Formosa agariphila KMM 3901: one gene and its partner. The protein of the gene in region 1 interacts with the protein of each later gene in a pairwise test. Links are inferred from orthologs where the notes say so. Each region holds a gene or a part of one and is shown on either strand. Other genes may lie near its edges.

Region 1 (3,333 bases):
ATTAATTAAGAAGTTCGGAAAGTACGTATGTGCTCCACGCATTTGTTCAAATACATATTCCATATCTCTATACGTCATGCCTTCCTTTAACATCTCGTATTGATACATCCATAAGTCGTAAGAAGCTTGGTCTGCTTCATCCAAATTATCATAATCAAATGTTTCTTTTAACGTTTTGGCACTTTCGGCATACCAAGCGAGTTTTCTATCTTCCGCTTCTTTACTCATGTCGTCGATTTTATCATTTAAATCTTTTCGACCTAGAGAAGTTAAGTGCATCGGACTCATTTGAAGTAACTCTTCGTACTTCACATCAAACCATGCATTCAGTTCTGCTTTCTGACTAACGACAGCTTTTGGTTCTTCTTTGCAGGAAGCAAATACTAGTAGAAAAAATAAAACCGGCAGTGCGATTTTTGTAATGTTACATGTTTTCATAAAATGTATATCAAGTTAAATTAGGTTTAGGCTAAATATAGCTAATTAAATGAAGTGAAAGCAAATATGGGCTCGATAGTCAATTTCCATATCTAAATCTGATTAAAATGAAAAAAAAGCAACTGGAATTTGTGTAAAACTTAAAAATTGAAGACCTAATTATTCGTTAATAACTCCTGATAACTCTACTTCTTTTTACTCCGTAAAAGTTATATTTTGCGGACTCTTATTTAAGGAAAGAAAATGAAAGTTTGTATAGCCGAAAAGCCAAGTGTAGCCCGTGAAATTGCGTCTGTTTTAGGTGCGAATACCAAACACGATGGATATTACGAAGGTAATGGCTACGCGGTAACTTACACTTTTGGGCATTTATGTACATTGTTTGAACCAAACGACTATAAACCACACTGGAAAAGTTGGGATTTAAACAATTTACCCATGCTTCCCGAGAAGTTTAAAACCAAAGTGACTTCGGATTCCGGAATTCAGAAGCAATTTAATATTGTAAAAGGATTATTTGACAGAGCCGATGTGGTTATAAACTGCGGGGATGCTGGTCAAGAGGGAGAATTAATACAACGTTGGGTTTTAGACCAAGCAGAGTATAAAGGTAAGGTAGAACGCTTATGGATTTCGTCCTTAACCACAGAAGCCATAAAAGAAGGTTTCGAGCATTTAAAACCGTCTGAACAATACGATAATTTGTATTACGCTGGGTTTTCTAGAGCGATTGGCGACTGGTTATTAGGAATGAATGCGACGCGTTTATACACCGTTAAACATGGTGGTTACAAGCAAGTGTTGTCTATTGGTCGCGTGCAAACACCAACTTTGGCTATGGTTGTAAATCGGTTTAAAGAGATTGAAAATTTTAAGCCACAACCATATTGGGAGTTACAAACCATGTATCGGGACACCTTATTTAGTTATGAAGAAGGGCGTTTTTTAAAGATGGAAGATGGTGAGTTACTCGCCAATAAAGTTAAAGAAGACGATTTTGAAATTGTTTCGATTACCAAAAAGAAAGGCACAGAATATGCGCCTAAATTATTCGATTTAACAGGATTACAGGTATATTGTAATACGAAATTTGGATTTTCGGCAGATGAAACTTTAAAAATCGTTCAGAAGCTGTACGAGCAAAAGGTGGTGACCTATCCTAGAGTAGATACCACGTTCTTACCGAACGACGTGTATCCAAAAGTACATGGCATTCTTCAGAAATTAACAAAATACAACACCTTAACCGAACCGCTTTTAGGCAAGAAAATTAAGAAATCGGCTAAAGTATTCAACGATAAAAAAGTAACCGATCACCACGCTATTATCCCAACGGGAATTCAGATTAATTTACAATACAATCAGCAACAGGTTTACGACATTATAGTAAAGCGATTTATTGCTGTGTTTTACGATGATTGTTCGGTATCTAATACCACGGTAATTGGTAAAGCGGCCGAAGTAAATTTTAAAACCACTGGAAAAGAAATTCTTAAAAAAGGGTGGCGTGTTGTATTTGAATCTCCTGATAAAGAGAAAAAAGAATCAGGTATTTTACCCACGTTTGTTAAAGGTGAAAAAGGACCTCATGAACCCTCGTTTTTAGAAAAGCAAACCAAACCACCAAATCAATTTACGGAAGCTTCCCTCCTACGTGCTATGGAAACGGCAGGTAAGCAAGTAGACGATGATGATTTGCGCGAGCTCATGAAGGAAAATGGTATTGGAAGACCGTCTACACGAGCCAATATTATTGAAACCTTATTCCGAAGAAAATACATTGTCCGTAATAAAAAACAATTACTGCCTACTACAACTGGAATACAGTTGATAGATATCATTCAGAACGATTTATTAAAATCTGCAGAACTGACAGGATTGTGGGAAAAGCAATTAAAAGATATAGAAAAAGGCGAATACAATGCGGGAACGTTTATAAATAACATGAAACGCATGGTTGACGAGTTGGTGTACGAAGTACGTAGTGAAACCAAACGTGCCAATATCTCTTATGAAGCAAATGCCGAAAAAAAGACAGCCAAAGCTGAAACGAAGAAACAGGCAGGTATTTTATCTGAGAACTGTCCGAAATGTAAACAAGGCAACCTGATAAAAGGAAAATCGGCTTACGGTTGTAGCGCATTTAAATCGGGTTGTAAATTCGTATTACCATTCAGTTTTAGCGATAAAAAGATTTCTGAAAAACAATATATCCGTTTACTTCAAAAAGGATCTACTGTCAACCTAAAAGGATTCAAAACTGAGCAAGGTACTGTTGAAGGTTTGTTGCGATTTGACGACGATTTTAAACTGGTTTTAGAACCTAAAGTCGCCGTTAAAAAAGAAACAAAAACAGAAGTTCCTGATACTTTAACGTGTCCGAAATGCAAGCAAGGCACAGTTATGAAAGGCAAGACCGCTTATGGTTGTAGTGCTTATAAATCGGGTTGCGATTTTAAAGTTACTTTTGATACGATTAGAGAAAAATCGGCTGGAGAAAAACTTACAAAAGCATTGGTATTTAAAATATTAAACGCATCGATTTAAAGTTATGCATCAACACTTTAAAATATATAAACCTTATGGCTATTTAAGTCAGTTTATAAACAACGGACAAAAACAGCATCGTAAAAAGTTGCTTGGTGAGTTGGGAGAATTCCCTGAAGGCACTATGTCTATTGGGCGTTTAGATGAAAAATCTGAAGGGCTTTTATTACTCACTACCGATGGTAAAATGAGTGATTTTGTAAACAGCTCGAAAGTAGATAAAGAGTACTATGCCCAAGTAGATGGCGACATAACCGAAGCGGCTATTAAAGCTTTACAAAATGGTGTTGAAATAGGATTAAACGGCACCAAATACACTACCAAACCTTGCCCTGCTTTTAAGTTAGA
Region 2 (3,306 bases), 1.9 Mb from region 1 along the record:
AAGTGTCGTCTACGGCATTTGGTACTTGAGATGCGGCCAAACTAAAATCTAAAGCCACACGTTCGGCCTCGCTAAATGCGGGGTGGGTGCGATAATCCCAAACGTTATCGAGTTGCTCTTGTTCTGCCCCGTAGCGCTCTGCGGCACGAATGGCGTGTGCTTGGCAATAGCGACAGCCAGTGGCATTACTGCTAACCCAAGCAATTAAGCGTTTTAAAGCGGAAGTTACGCGACCTTCGTTGGCCATCACAGCTTTGTTTAAATTAATGAAGGCTTTGCTTATGGCTGGCCGGCGTTGCATGGTTAAAACCGAGTTCGGACAGAAGCCCAATGTTTCGTTAAAAAAGGTTGCTAAATCTTGAGTTTCTTGGTCGTGGTCGGGAGATAATGGTGTTATTAGTGGCATTTTATTCTGAATTTTAGTCGTATTTTTGAACTATCAATTAACGAAAAAATACGGAATTATGACTCATTTGGTGACCACACAATGGAAAAAAAATGTACAATTTGAATCTGATAACCCTAGCGGTAAATCGGTTATGATTGATTTAGGCGAAGATAATGGCGGTAAAGGAGATGGCTTACGTCCGAAAGCCTTAATGCTAACTGCTCTTGCTGGTTGTTCTGGGGTAGATATTACGCCAATGTTAGAAAAAATGAAGGTTGAGATAGACGATTTTAAAATTGTTATTGAAGGGCATTTAACCGAAGAACACCCAAAATATTACCATCTAGTTACTGTAGATTATCATTTTTACGGAACAGATTTAAACGAAACTAAAATTAATAGAGCAGTAGACTTATCGGTCGATAAATACTGCGGGGTTATGGAAATGTTTCGTCGTTTTGCTGAGGTAAAAGTTAAATCTCATTTTCATATTAAATAAATTATTTCGGATTACAAGCTATGCGTTGGACCATAAAACCAAAACCAGAATCTTATAAAGTTAAAACGTTACAGGAGGCACTTCATGTAGACAAACTTACTGCGTCGTTGTTAATACAGCGTGGCATTGAGACGTTCGATGAGGCAAAATCATTCTTTAGACCCGATCTTAGCGAATTGCACGATCCGTTCTTAATGAAAGATATGGACAAAGCTGTGGCGCGTATTGAACAAGCTTTAGAAGCTGGCGAGAATATTATGGTGTATGGCGATTATGATGTCGATGGTACCACGTCTGTGGCGTTAATGAGTTCGTATTTACGAACACGTCAGGAGAATGTAGTCACCTATATTCCGGATCGTTACGACGAAGGTTATGGTGTGTCTTATAAAGGCATTGACTTTGCTCACGATAACGATTTTACACTTATAGTGGCGTTAGACTGTGGTATAAAAGCAATCGATAAAGTGGCCTATGCCAAAGAAAAAGGCATCGATTTTATTATTTGCGATCACCACAGACCAGGCGATGCTATTCCAGATGCCGCCGCAGTTCTGGATCCTAAACGGGAAGATTGTGAGTATCCATATAAAGAATTATGCGGTTGTGGGGTTGGGTTTAAACTCATTCAGGCCTTATCGTCTAAGCAAGGATTTACCATTGAAGATTCAGGTGAATATCTAGATTTAGTAGCTACCGCAATTGGAGCGGATATTGTGCCTATTACTGGTGAAAATAGAATTTTGGCCTATTACGGACTTCAAATTATTAATGAGAATCCGAGACCAGGTATTAAAGCCATTTTAAATCAGGTAGATAAAACCGTATTCACTATAACCGATGTGGTCTTTATTGTTGCACCAAGAATTAACGCTGCTGGACGTATGAAACATGGTACATATGCTGTGCAATTGCTTACAGAAATGGACGAAAAGCAAGCAGAAACGTATGCTGCCGAGATTGAAAGTTTTAATTTAGACCGTCGAGAAACCGATAAAGAAATCACGATTCAAGCTTTAAACCAGATTGAAGAGCGCAATGAACAAGAACGCTATACCTCTGTAGTGTTTCAGGAAGATTGGCACAAAGGTGTTATTGGTATTGTGGCATCTCGGCTTATAGAAACCTACTACAGACCCACATTAGTATTTACAAAAAGTGGTGAGAAATTGGCCGCTTCTGCACGATCTGTTATTGGTTTCGATGTGTATAATGCCTTAGAGGCATGTAGCGAACATATCGAACAATTTGGTGGACATAAATACGCAGCAGGATTAACATTGCATCCTGAAAATTACGACGCTTTTAAACAGGCTTTCGAGAATGTGGTGTCTAATACAATCGATCCGAAATTACTCTCTCCAGAAATTAAAATTGAAGCGAATATTGCTTTAGAAAATATAACGCCTAAATTCTATCGTATTTTAAAGCAGTTTGCACCCTTTGGTCCTGGGAATATGATGCCGGTTTTTATGACTGAGGATGTGGTAGATACTGGATATGGGAAATGTGTTGGGAAAGAAGAAGATCATTTACGGATAACCGTGAAGCAACCCAACGTAAATCCTATTGTGTGTATTGGATTTGGATTGGGAAAAAAGATAGATGTAGTCTCTACAAAAGTACCGTTTAGCATTGTGTACTCTATAGATGAAAACCATTGGAATGGTGTAACAAGTCTGCAATTGAAGCTTAGAGATATAAAATAAATATTATATTTATTTAGATTAATTATAAATAATAAGTATTTTAGTGGTTGAAAAGTAATCACTATGGATCAAGACATCAATAAAATATACCATAATGCCTATGGTGTTTCCTTTATTTGGAAGGAAAACACGCCTAAAAAACAGTCTCCTAAAATTCAGATAATTTTTCGGGATATGGGATTTTACCTTACCTATCGCGAAATTGTTCAGTTTCAGAAACAGATTAGATTTGTGCAATCCGAAAATCCTTGTGCTTGCTGTAAAAACAAAGACCGTAGTCGATCAATGTTGTTAAAAACCCCGTTTAGCCAAGTCGATTTGGCAATAAATGCTTTGGAGCTCAGAGATATATACGATTTAATTACCGGAACCTTGTTTCATTTAGAGTTGGATAATTACGTGAATGAAATTTGTAAGAATTAAAATGATTATCAGAATTTTTTAAAACGGTCACTTTTGTACATTTGTTTCCTCTTCAAATAGATTATGAAACAGAAAGACCCGTACGCAGCTTTAAGGTACAAAGAATTCAATATATTTTTATTAGTCCGTTTTGCTATGGTATTCGCCTGGTCTATGCAATTTATTGTTATAGAATGGGAGGTGTATAGCATTACTAAAAATCCGTTGTCGCTTGGAATTATCGGACTTATGGAAGTGATTCCAGCCGTGTCTATGGCTTTGTTCTCAGGGCATATTGTAGATCAGAG

Evidence for each region.
Region 2: the proteins of BN863_RS08320 (region 1) and recJ interact in binary tests that used the Escherichia coli proteins (3 or more experiments, as listed by UniProt). The link is inferred for Formosa agariphila KMM 3901 from one-to-one orthologs.

Annotation. Positions count from the first base shown.
Region 1 is NZ_HG315671.1:1,918,610-1,921,942, forward strand. What follows is about bases 339-3,333. They hold BN863_RS08320 (type IA DNA topoisomerase), read left to right. Parts: upstream 339-681; coding sequence 682-2,985; downstream 2,986-3,333. Other genes in these bases: BN863_RS08315 (DUF885 domain-containing protein), read right to left, coding at 339-438; BN863_RS08325 (pseudouridine synthase), read left to right, coding at 2,990-3,333. Outside these bases: more of BN863_RS08315, read right to left, coding at 1-338.
Region 2 is NZ_HG315671.1:58,025-61,330, forward strand. What follows is about bases 284-3,251. They hold recJ (single-stranded-DNA-specific exonuclease RecJ), read left to right. Parts: upstream 284-907; coding sequence 908-2,596; downstream 2,597-3,251. Other genes in these bases: BN863_RS00260 (carboxymuconolactone decarboxylase family protein), read right to left, coding at 284-406; BN863_RS00265 (OsmC family protein), read left to right, coding at 465-887; BN863_RS00275 (hypothetical protein), read left to right, coding at 2,660-3,019; BN863_RS00280 (MFS transporter), read left to right, coding at 3,083-3,251. Outside these bases: more of BN863_RS00260, read right to left, coding at 1-283; more of BN863_RS00280, read left to right, coding at 3,252-3,306. UniProt on the Escherichia coli protein: Single-stranded-DNA-specific exonuclease.